One region of the Brevibacillus sp. LEMMJ03 genome, then DNA from elsewhere that is predicted to be linked to it. Evidence: riboswitches for the same ligand, from Rfam matches in the RefSeq annotation. Region 1 holds a riboswitch; each other region holds the start of a gene.
What was found. Region 1 has a riboswitch for cyclic di-GMP ahead of FOI68_RS14730 (acyl-CoA dehydrogenase family protein). Riboswitches for the same ligand answer to the same signal wherever they lie in the genome.

Region 1 (4,074 bases):
AACAGGCTCCAGGCCCTTGAGCCGACGGTAGCAATAAGCGATGATCACGGGCAGCTTTATGATGACGGAGGTGGCTTGCTGCAAAGTAGGCGGATATTCCGGGCTATCGATGCTCAGCGCGGAGACAGCGGTACGCAGCATGCTCATCAAGTCGTGCGTTTCGGAAAGGGCGTCGATGACGTTTCGGACGGAAGCGGGGAGCTCCCGTGCGGACGCCCACTTTTCCAGCGTGTCCTTGCGCTCGTCTACGTCCGGCAGATTTCCGTGCAGGAGAAGATAAGCGACCTCCTCGAAGCTTTTATCGCGGGCCAGATCCCTGGCGTGAAATCCCCGGTACACCAGGTTCCCCTTCTCTGCGTCTACAAGGCTGACCGCGGTTTTGGCGACAACGACATTCTCAAGTCCTTCATTCACAGTCATGGTTCGCTCTCCTGTCTATATCGATGTCCGTTTTATATGGTAAGGCAGGTTATGGCACCATATTGAGGACGCGCAGTGGTTGTTCTTCCCGAGCGCGCCCCAGCATCGCATCGTAGATTTCCCTGCCCATCAAATCCCGGCCAATTAACGATTTCAGCACGTCCGTGCTGCCGTCGGCTATCATCAGGCCGCGCACGTCGCGTAGTTTCTGCTCAAGGCCGTATTCCTTGACGTAGCCCCGGGCGCCATGGATCTGCAGCATGTCGTCGATCGCCTTGTAGGCCGTGGTCGTCGAATACCATTTGGCCATCGAGGCTTCCATTGTATTGGAATGACCGCGGTCCAAAACGTCCAGCGCCTTCAGGCTGAGCAGACTTGCCGTTTCCAGAAGGGTCGCGTGCTCGGCGATTTTGTGCATGACGGACTGAAACCGGCCGATCGGACCGCCGAAGGCCATCCGTTCTTTGGCATACTGCACGCCTTGCTCCAGTGCCTTTCTGGCCGCTCCGACGCAGATGATTCCCATCAGTACCCGCCAATAGCCGAAGTGTTGGTTAAATATCCGGAAGCCTTCCCCTTCCAGACCCAATCGGTTCTCCGCCGGAATCACGACATCGTGAAGCCGGAAGCCGCCATAGGACCAACCTTTCATTCCCATCGGCTCCAGGGCGTATTTCTCGATATTGGGATCGTTCATATCGACAAGGAAGGCGGTCAAGCCTTTCGTTCCGGAACCGTGCTTCGTTTGAGCGAAGACGACGAATACGCCGGCCTCCTCCACACGGCTTACCCATTCCTTGCAGCCCGACAATATGTAATTCGCTCCATCTTTACGAGCGAACGTTTCGATAGCGGCCAGGTCGGAACCGCAGTTCGGTTCCGTCAAACCGACGCCCACCAGTAAATCTCCTTTTATGAGTGAAGGCAAATACCTGCTTTTTTGCTCATGAGTTCCGAATTTGGCGATCATGTTGCCGTGTCCGGCGCCGATGACTTCGCGGGTGTTGACTCCGAATTTGCCGCATTCCTCGTAAAGAAGTCCCATTGTAACGGCGCTCAAACCTTCGCCTCCGTATTCCTTCGGAACATCCAGGCCAATTAGTCCCTGTTTGCCGGACGCTTGGCGAATCTGCCAAGGCAGCTGCTCGCTCTCGCTTTTTAAAGCATTTTCTACATCCAAGTCGATCATGAATTGTCTGACCTTTTCAATCCACATCATTTGGTCTTTTGTCCACTCAAAATTCATAGTACTCCCTCCGATTTTCTGTGTTTTTTAATGTGGAATAAACTGTACGCCAAATGAGTTTGACTTATTTGATTTCGCTGAACCTCCTACATTTCACATTTTGAAAATAAAAAAGCCCCCTTTTGCAAAAAAGGGCAGCCGAAAATAGAGCATGTGATATAGAACTAATTCCGGCAGCCCGGCGATCATGGTCGTTATGACTTTAGACCCGTAGCTTTGCGTCCTAACCTTTCGGTTAGTTTGCCCTTAACGTAAATTTTTCCTTTTTGCTAGTTCGATTGTAACGCATTTTCAAAAATTATCATAGACCATTTGCATAAATTTTTATTAACTTATCGTTGGTTTGGAAAGAAGGACAAACGATGTATCACTTCCATTGTCCTAACTTCAGCGGTGAAATCTCAGCAACAAATTATACTCATTTTCAATAAAGGTGGGCATTTTAATTTTTAGCACAACATGTTCCGCAAACTTTCTTCAGTAACGATTGCATTAGAGCTGCTGCTTGGAGCCACAGTCAGTTATCAACCCCAAGAAGCAGTCACTTATGACAGTCAAATAGCTAAATTTAGGCCTGGAGTAGGTACTAATAGAAGCGGTAACCCGCTTCGGTGATCTCGCACGGTGTAAAAAGCCAAAACAAAATGATCATGCAATGATAGGTTTCAGACTTTTTGACACGAATGGTTAGAGGGATGACTTTTCCGATGTTGGGGTGAACACCATGGACTTGATTCAACGCCTTTTTTTCATCCTAACCACCATTCAACAAAGTCCAGGCATTACCGCGCCGGAACTTGCCAACCTGGCCGGCACTTCCGTTCGGAGCATATATCGCGACATTAGGCGGTTGGATGACTGTGGCATTCAAATCATGCGGGAAGGAAACAAAGGGTATTATCTCATCGACAAGTACGTTCAGACACCGGGGAAGCTGGGGACGGAAGAATACCTCGCGATTTCTCTCTACCCGATACTCTCAGGCCAAACGAAACTGAAAGGGCATCCGTTTCAGCGATCGTTCCAATCGGCAATGGACAAAATTCTAACACGCTTTCAAGTGAATGATCAGCTGCTGCAGATCAGTAAACGCATTCGGATTCATACGGAACAGTCCAACCCGGAGCAGGATCTGATCATACAGCGAATCATTGAGGCCATCATCCAGGAAGTGACGATCACGTGCGAATACTACACGATGTACCGGGACGATCTGACAAGACGGATGATTGATCCATATTACCTCGTGCCTCGGGGCGGTTACTTGTATCTGATCGGATATTGCCATGAGCGCGAGGAGATTCGGACGTTCCGGCTAAACCGATTCCGGTCCATCGCACTGACGAACAAGAAGTTTTTTATTGAAGATGACTTCGACATTGACCGCTATCTGGATAAAGTGTGGGGAATCAAGGCCGAAACAGACGAAGTCACGTTCAAGGTCCGCTTTTCCAGCAAAGTTGCCCGTTACATCAAGGAACATCACTATGACTCCCCGCCACAATTCATCGACGAACAGGATGGTTCCTTGCTGCTGATTGTAACGACACGCGGGGCTGAAGAGTTCTTGCGCTGGATGAAGCAGTACGGAAACGATGCCGAATTGGTGGAGCCGCAGGAATACCGCATGCAATTGCTTGAGGAATACAGAGAATTGGCTCGTACATACAGTGAGACCGTTCACGTCTAAAAAAGGATGGGAAGGGGAATTGTGGGCTGTCTTGACGAGTGAACGATCGACAACAGGCTGGCGCCGGTCGCGAGCGCATGTGCGACACACCCCCTCCTTTTCGAGAAGGGGACAGACTGAAGACAAACCGATTGTATCGAAGGAGAAGCATGTTTCCAGGCAGAGGACTTGTGAGCCCTACCGAGCGGAGCAGCGATTTGCGGGAAAAAGGAGCGCCACCTCTGAATGGGCTGCGTAGCGATGCGGCTTTGGCGATCCCCCGCAAATCGGTGCGGAGCGTGCAGTCTATGCTTCCTTGCTGTGGCGAGCACGGAGCGGATGCCGGAAACGTGCTTCTCCCCTCAGCAGTCACTTTGTCTGCACACTGCCCCCTCCTTTTCGATGAGGGGATTTTCTTGGTGAAAACGTATGTTTCCGTGACAGGATTTGTCACGGTGGCGTTTATGATAGAGGTATCCATGCAGAAAAAATTGACAACGGTGGGACGAGAGCGCTATCTGTTCAGTCTATCGAATCAAGAATGGAAACCCGGTGGCAGGAACCGAGATCGATTTAGCGGAAGAGGATCAATGTAATCATCATCTACATGAACAGCAGGAGAAGGAGAGGCAAGCATGACATTGCATGAACTCATGGAAAAGGCGAAACAGTACACGGTATCCGACGAACAGCTCCAATCCGATCAAGCGGGGCGTGACAGTTTTCTGGCCCGATTTCC
Region 2 (4,074 bases), on a different contig from region 1:
CACGATATCGGAATAGCTGGATTTTCCGGCCATCCCGTCCTTGAAAAACGGCCGTTCGGACAAGTCGATGCCGACGCTTTTCGGAAACGTGTCGGCGGACACTTTCCCGTCCGGAGAGATGAAGGTGTTGCCGTCGAAGATCTTCATTTCCTCGGTGAACGAGCGGATGAACAGGTTTTTCGCGGCAGCGTCCGTCGATTGGATGTCCGACGAGCGGGCCAGCACCTGAACCTCCGTCATCCGTCTGTCCAGGTATTGATCCATCGCGATGGCGGTGCTTTGGGCGAGGTCGATGTAGGACTGCCGCTGCTTGTCCGTGATGATTGCCGAACTGCTGGTGGTGATGTACAGGGAGGTGCCGATGAGTGGAATGATCGCTACGACAAGAAACCAAACAATGAGTTTGTTTCGAAGTTTGCCGAAGACAAACACGAGGGAATTCCTCCTTTTATGATGAGGCCTGTTCGAACGTCTGAAGCGTGAAAGCATTCAGACTGCCGGGAACATTCCCGGCAGTCTGGAGTGAATCAATATCCGAGTGCTGCTCCTTCTCCGCGCGGATCGGCGCCGCCAAACTTCACGTTGGTGACGGGATCGATCAGAATCGCCCCGGATTGGCCCATTTGATCCGTGTAGGCGGCTTCCAGTTTCTCGACCGGGTGACCGCGTTTGATCAGTTCGTCCAGGACGTCCTGCGGAATCCGGCTTTCCACCTTGAGGTTGTTGGAAGAAGCGCCCCAGTTGCGTCCGTGCAGCCATCTCGGCGCTTCGATCGCGTCCTGTACGCTGAAGCCGAAATCGACGATGCGGGTCACCAGGGCGGCCTGGGTCTGAGGCTGTCCTTCCCCGCCTTGGGTTCCGTAGAGGAGGTAGGGCTTGTCTCCTTTAAACAGCATCGCCGGATTGATGGTGTTGAAGGTGCGCTTGCCCGGCTCCAACCGGTTGATGTGGTTCGGATCCAGGGAGAAGTAGCTGCCGCGGTTTTGCAGCAGTACGCCGGTGCCTTTGGCGACGATGCCGGAGCCCCAGTCGAAGTAGTGGCTTTGAATCATCGAAACGGCGTTGCCGTCCTTGTCGACGACGCCGAGCCAGACGGTGTCCCCCTTCGGATCGAGCGGCTCCACGGTTTTGGCTGCCTGTTTCATGTCGATGCGCTTGGCCAATTCTTGTCCGTGCTCTTTGGACAGCAGGTAATCCAGCGGAATGTCGGCAAACTCAGGGTCGGTCAGCCATTTGTCACGGTCGGCAAAGGCTTGCTTGGTCGCTTCGACAATCACGTGGTAGTAGTCGGGGGTGCCTTCGCCCATGCTCTTCAGATCGAAGTTGTTCAGGATGTTGAGAATGGAGAGCGAGGCCATCCCTTGCGAGTTGGGCGGCACGTTGTACGCCTTGTACCCGCGGTAGTCGACGGAAATCGGCTTTGCCCAGGTGGCGGTGTGTGTTTCAAAGTCTTTCAGGGTGAGCAGGCCGCCGTTTTTCTGCACGTCGTCGACAATTTTCTTGGCGATTTCGCCTTTGTAGAATCCGTCCGCCCCTTTTTTGGCGATCACTTTCAAGGTTTCCGCCAGGTCTTTTTGCTTCATGATTTCGCCGGCCTGGTACGGCTCGCCGTTGGGCTTCAGGTAGATTTTGCGGAACTCTTCGAAGCGCTGCAGATTTTTCAGTTCGTTGTCGGTCGGATCGGTCGCGTACTTGGTCCAGTACACCTGGTTGGGAGAGACGGGATAGCCTTTTTCGGCGTATTCGATCGCCGGTTCCAGCAGCTTGTTCCACGGGATCTTGCTGCCGCTCATCTCCTTGTGGGCGTAGTTGTACGCTTCCCACCAGCCGGAAACGACTCCGGGGACGGTGTTGGCGGCCAGGTAACCGCGGGACGGGATTTTATCGTACCCTTTGCTCTTGTAGAACTCGATGGTCGCTTTCTCCCCGGCACGGCCGCTGCCGTTCAGGGCGCGCAGTTCTTTCGTTTTTGCGTTGTAGATCAGCCAGAAGTTGTCTCCGCCGATGCTGGTGTAGTGGGGATAGACGACGGTCAGCGTGGAAGCCGCCGCGATCGCGGCATCTACCGCGTTTCCGCCCTCCTGCAGCGTCTTCAGTGCAGCAGCGGTAGCCAGGTAGTGCGGCGAGGTAACCATGCCGTTCGGCGACATGGAGGTTGGACGGTTGGCGGCATTTCCCGCCGGTGCGAAGGCGGACAGGCTTAAAACGCCGGCCAGACCCAGCGCGCTGATTTTTGTCCAGAACTTTTTCACAATCGTTCCTCCTTTGTCTTGTTGTAGAAGCGAGTTGCGATGGATGGTCCGTACGTCTGGCGCTTCACCTCCCCCTATGGCCTGCAACCGCTTGTTTACATAAAAAGACCGATGACATAGGATCATCGGTCTGTCCTACATCAATACTTCGGTAACTGGCTGGCGTGTCCGCACGCGGCGGAGGTAGCCCCTGTAGCTTTGCGCCGCCGGGTTTCCCCGGGTTTGCCGTTTCGATATCAATGGCTGGTCTTGAAATTCAGAAAACGGGAAATGAGACCATCCTCATTTCATCCCGCGGTGCAAGCAGTCCAATCGACTTGGAAAAATCACATCTCCTTTCATTAGATCGGTAAAAACGTCCCGATGTTTAATAATAAAATGAAAAAATTCTGTTGTATTTGTGACCATCGTCCGATCCTCCCTCTCTTGGCGGAAAACTTTTTTCTCTGCACACACCCGAGCCGGCCGGACTGCTTATGATGTAGAAAACAGGGCCGCTTCGCCAAGGAGGGAAATGAGACGATGATGCATCCGGATACGGAACTGCGGTATATTCATGATGAAATCGGGTACGGAGTCTTTGCCACCAAGCTGATTCCCAAGGGAACCATCGTCTGGGTGCTGGACGATCTCGATCAGGTATTGGACCCGTCTTACGTGGAATCGCTTGATCCGCTGCGCAAGCAGGACGTGTTGAAATACTCGTTTCGCAATCAGCATGGAGCGTACATTCTCTGCTGGGATAAGGCCCGCTTCGTCAACCACAGCTTTCACGCCAACTGCGTCGGCACGGCCTACGATCTGGAGCTGGCCGCCCGGGACATTCAGCCCGGTGAACAGCTTACCGACGATTACGGAACGCTCAATCTGGACGAACCGTTTGACTGCCTGCCGGAAACGGGCACCGACCGGGTCAGGGTGATGCCGGACGATCTGCTGCGCTATCACGCGTACTGGGATGCCCTAGCCAGCGAAGCGTTCCGCCAGTTTGCCCGCGTTCCGCAGCCGCTCGCCCATCTGGTGCGCCCGCAGCATCTGGAGAAGATTCTGGCTGTCGTCGAACAGCGCAAGCCGCTGGATTCCATCGTGAACATCTACTACGACCGGCTGCTGCAGCGGTAAGTGCCCCGGCGGTGTGCGGCGGGACGGGGGAGGCCCGATTTGTTGAACTCTCGATGAGGAATCAGTATTATTGAATGTAAAGGTGAAGTGAAAGGTTGATTCAATTGGAAAACAAGTCGGCATCATCCAACTTTATCCGCAACATCGTCATCGAGGATTTGCAGGCGGGACGAGTGAAAGAAGTCGTTACCCGTTTCCCTCCGGAACCGAACGGGTATCTCCATATCGGGCATGCCAAATCCATCTGCCTGAACTTTGAGCTGGCTGACGAGTTCAAGGGCAGAACCAACCTGCGCTTTGACGACACCAATCCGCTGAAAGAAGACACCGAGTACGTGGAAGCGATCAAGGAAGACGTCAAATGGCTGGGTTTTGAGTGGGACGGTCTGTATTTCGCTTCCGACTACTTTGAGGAAATGTACAATCGCGCGGTGCTGCTGATCAAAAAAGGCAAGGCGTACGTCGACGACCTCTCCGCCGAGGAAATCCGCAAAACGCGGGGGACGTTGACGGAGCCGGGCACGGAGAGTCCGTACCGCAACCGTTCGGTGGAGGAAAACCTGGACCTGTTCCAGCGGATGCGCAACGGCGAGTTCAAGGACGGCGAAAAAGTGCTGCGCGCCAAAATCGACATGAGCTCGCCGAACATCAACCTGCGCGACCCGGTGCTCTACCGGATCGCCCATGCCACCCATCACAA
Region 3 (4,074 bases), on a different contig from region 1:
CCACCTCGACGGAGGCGTGGCGGAACACTACATCGGCAATTACAGCGCTTTCGTCAAAGAGCGGGAGGAGCGGCTGCTGCGCCAGTTTGCCGAGTACCAGGAGCAGCAGAAAAAGATCAAAAAGATGCAGGAAGCGATCAAACGGCTGAAGGAGTGGGGCAACCGTTCCAATCCGCCCAACGAGGCGTTTCACCGCCGGGCGAAAAGCATGGAAAAGGCGCTGGACCGTCTGGAGCGGATCGAACGGCCCCGTCTGGAAGCGGAGCGGATGGGCCTTGCGTTTCATAAGGCGGAGCGGAGCGGCGAAGAGGTGCTGGTCGCGGAGGGCGTGAGCAAGTCGTTCGGGGAGAAGCGGCTGTTTGACGGCGCCTCCCTTCTGCTGCGCTACGGCGAGCGAAAAGCGCTCCTCGGCCCTAACGGCTGCGGCAAGTCGACGTGGATTAAGATGATGGTGGGTGAGCTTCCGCCTGACGAGGGAGCGGTGCGGATCGGAAGCAGAGTCAAGCTCGGCTATCTCTCCCAGCGGGCGCTGGAGGGGGACCAGGAGCGGCGGGTGATCGACGTGTTTCGGGAGACGGCGGCCGTCTCCGAGGCGGAAGCGCGTCACCGGCTGGCCAAGTTTTTGTTTTACGGCGAACAGGTGTTCAAGCGGATCGGCCAGTTGAGCGGCGGGGAGCGGATGCGCCTGCGGCTGGCGCAGTTGATGCACCAGGACGTCAACCTGCTGGTGCTGGACGAGCCGACCAACCACCTGGACATTGAGGCGCGTGAAACGCTGGAGGAGGCGCTGGCCGGCTTTCAGGGATCGCTGCTCATCGTCTCCCACGACCGGTACTTTTTGCAAAAGATGGTGGACGGCGTCTACTGGGTGGAAAACGGCCGGCTGGTCCACGACGAGGGAACCTTTGAAGAGGCGTGGGAAAAACGAAGACAGCGGCGCAGCGGGGCTGGCAGCCGGACGGCGGAGAACACGCGGAAAGCGGGGGAGCCGCTGCAAAGCGAAAAGCGGCCGCATGCCGAAACGATGCCGCACACGATGAAACCGGCCGGTTCCGGCCCGGATGCGGCCAGCTCCCGCAAGCGGCCCAACCCGTACAAGCTGGCGGAACTGGAGCGGGCGATCGCCGAGCGGGAAGCCCGGCGGGATGAGGTGATGGCCCTGCTGTCCGGCGGCGAGACGGACTACCGGAAACTGATCGGCTGGCAGCAGGAGCTGGAGCGGTTGACGGAGGAGATCGACGCCCTGTACCGCGAGTGGATGGAGCGGCAGGAGAGCTAGCCGGGAGAGCAGGCAGGAGAAAATGTGTCCCCCTTGACGGGACGCAACGGTATAAGTTACCATTATATCGACAATTGATATATTTTGGAAAAAGGCAAACCTATTGAAAAGTAGGGACGCAAAGCTAAGGGCCTAAGGTAACTTCGTTTACTATGGCAGCCGGTTGCCAATCTGTTTTTTTTAAGCCTTCTTGCCCTTTTAGCAGGAAGGCTTTTTTGTTTTTTGGCAGAAAAAGGGGGTGAGACCCGAATTTGGCAGGGATTGACGAGAGTCAAGGATGAGTGGCAACCGTAATCATGAAATCTGGAGGTCTGAAAAGTGGCAGCAAGACATGCAGTTGACAATGAGCAAGTTCATCATGCAATTGTTGTAAAACACAAGAACGTAGCCAAAAATGTGAAAATCACCACATTATTGCTTACATTATTTGTCGTCACATTGGTTTCCGTCGGATATCTTTCCTTCACCGCCTTGAACAACATGGCAGCGTTCAGCCAGGACATGGACGATCTGTACGAGAAAAACATGCTCAAATCCCTTGCACTGAAGCAGTTTGAAACGGACTTTTACAGCATCAGGCTTGAATCCGCAAAACTGTTGTTTGCCAATCGCTATGATCAAAATGTGGTACAGTCGATCGAAACCCAAAAGTCCAGCGCAGGCAGCATCCTCCACGTTCGGAATCATGAGATGAGCGAGGAACAGAGGGCCATTATTGACGAAATCGACAGGAATTATACCCGTTATCTGGAAGCAGTGGACTCGTTTATCGGCAGATTGAAGTCCAACGTGGCAACGACGGAAGAAGAGAGAGCCCAACTCACCCAGTATGCTGACGCTGTTCAAACCAATATCAACAAACTGGTGACCTTGCAGGCGGATGAGGCGAAACAAGTGGTGAATCAAGCCGACGGGGAATACCAGCAGGCGAAAAACCTGTTTATTGGATTTGCTGTCGGAATCGCCGTGATCGTTGGTGGCCTGACGCTGCTCCTGACAACACTGATGAAAGGCTCCATGGCTCAGATCAACAGCGTCCTGGCAAGGCTCTCGGCATATGACTTCACCGTTTCGCTGGAAGCGGAAGGCAAAAACGAATTTGCCCAGATGAACAGGTCGTTGGTAGTGGTCATCGACAACATGAAAAAAGCATTGACAGAGGTAAAGAGCAATTCGCATGAAGTGACGGATCATTCCCGAAACCTGGCGGCTGTTTCGGAGGAAATGTCGGCATCCTATCAGGAGCTTGCTGCGACCATGCAGCACGTAGCAGCGGGAGCGGCCACTCAGGCCCAGGATTTGTCCGAGATTGTCGGGGCTCTGTCGCAGTTGACCAGCAACATCGAACATGTGTATCAGGAACTGCAAAACGTCAAGGACGAAACCGAAACGGCTGAGAACAAAGCCCATATCGGAAAAGAAGAAATGGATAAGCTGGTCACCTCCATGGAGGAGATCAAACAAGCCATTGGAGTCGTTGTCAAGAAAGTGGGGATTCTGACCGACTCGGTCAAGGAGATCAGCGGCATTACCGATATCATTTCCGGCATATCGGACCAGACCAACCTGCTGGCGTTGAATGCGGCCATTGAAGCGGCAAGAGCGGGAGAAGCAGGCAGAGGGTTTGCGGTGGTGGCGGAAGAAGTCAGAAAACTGGCGGAAGAGTCCAGGCAGCATACCAATACCATTCTCCAGTTGGTCGAATCGATCCACAACGATACGGATGAAGTGATCAAAACGTCCCAGAACGTGGAAGCCTCCGTCATGGAGCAGGTGACATCGGTGGAAAATACGGTAAAATCCTTTGCGGATATCCTGGCTTCCGTCGAAAACATCGCCCCTCTGATGAAGAAGACGTACATGGCCATGGACGAGATCGTGAAGTTCAAGGATATCGTGATGGAACGGGTGGAGCAGGTAAGCGCCGTTACAGAGGAAAACTCGGCGACCACGGAAGAAGTCGCAGCCTCTTCCGAAGAACTGACCGCATCGTCGGAAGAAGTGGCGTCCACCGCTCAACAATTAAGTGAAATCGCCACGGGCTTGATGGAAACGGTAAACAGGTTTAAAGTGTAGCTTTCTTCCTGAAACGAAAGGGAGTGTGTCGATTACGATTCCCGTATCGATGCACTCCCTTTTGTCATGGAGCGGGGAAGCCCCGGTCAAGCCCGGGCCTTCCCCGTTTTCCCCCGGGCGTTCGATTACGAAAGGATGGTGGGCATCCTACGCTTGGGCGCTGGGCTCCGGCAGCCTGCGGTAGCGGGCGCGGAACAAGACCAGCATGACGACCATCAATACGCCGCCGACGATGAACGGACCGCTTTGGTACCATCCGTAGACGGCGCCGCCGGCCAGCGGACCGAGGATGCGTCCAAGGCTGTCCATGGAGCTGATCGTTCCGCTGGTGACGCCCTGGCCCTGGGTGGTCCGCTGCGTAATCATCGCCGTTCCGGTGGCGCGGATCATGCCCTGCCCCGCTCCGAACAGGGAGAGCGTGAGCGCCAGCGTCCAAAAATTGGCGGCCAGCGGGATGGCAAAGAAACCGATGCCGTACAGGATCAGGCCGATGGTCAGGACGAGCGGTTCGCCCATCCGCTTCACCATTTTGCCGATCAGTCCCCCTTGGACGAAGGCGGAGATGATCCCCATGACGAGAAACATGTAGCCGAGGTCTTTCGATGAGTAACCGTACAAATCGTTTATGTAGAGGGCAAATGTCGTCTCCAGGCCGGAAAAGGCAAACGAGACGATGAACATGATGCCGTACAGGAGCGAGAGCGGTCCAAACAGGGCGG

Region 2: linked by a shared signal. The riboswitch ahead of ggt (gamma-glutamyltransferase) and the one ahead of FOI68_RS14730 (acyl-CoA dehydrogenase family protein) in region 1 are both predicted to bind cyclic di-GMP.
Region 3: linked by a shared signal. The riboswitch ahead of FOI68_RS05820 (methyl-accepting chemotaxis protein) and the one ahead of FOI68_RS14730 (acyl-CoA dehydrogenase family protein) in region 1 are both predicted to bind cyclic di-GMP.

The regions. Positions count from the first base shown of each region.
Region 1 covers NZ_VKJN01000011.1:25,496-29,569, forward strand. The annotation lists gene FOI68_RS14725 (citrate synthase/methylcitrate synthase) at 1-420, opposite strand, end outside; gene FOI68_RS14730 (acyl-CoA dehydrogenase family protein) at 470-1,666, opposite strand; cyclic di-GMP riboswitch class I at 1,836-1,921, opposite strand; gene FOI68_RS14735 (helix-turn-helix transcriptional regulator) at 2,391-3,356, shown strand; gene FOI68_RS14740 (McrB family protein) at 3,971-4,074, shown strand, end outside.
Region 2 covers NZ_VKJN01000007.1:149,892-153,965, reverse strand. The annotation lists gene FOI68_RS11165 (methyl-accepting chemotaxis protein) at 1-432, opposite strand, end outside; gene ggt (gamma-glutamyltransferase) at 528-2,150, opposite strand; cyclic di-GMP riboswitch class I at 2,400-2,489, opposite strand; gene FOI68_RS11155 (SET domain-containing protein) at 2,775-3,374, shown strand; gene FOI68_RS11150 (glutamine--tRNA ligase/YqeY domain fusion protein) at 3,470-4,074, shown strand, end outside.
Region 3 covers NZ_VKJN01000003.1:236,061-240,134, forward strand. The annotation lists gene abc-f (ribosomal protection-like ABC-F family protein) at 1-1,279, shown strand, start outside; cyclic di-GMP riboswitch class I at 1,363-1,450, shown strand; gene FOI68_RS05820 (methyl-accepting chemotaxis protein) at 1,676-3,355, shown strand; gene FOI68_RS05825 (MFS transporter) at 3,503-4,074, opposite strand, start outside.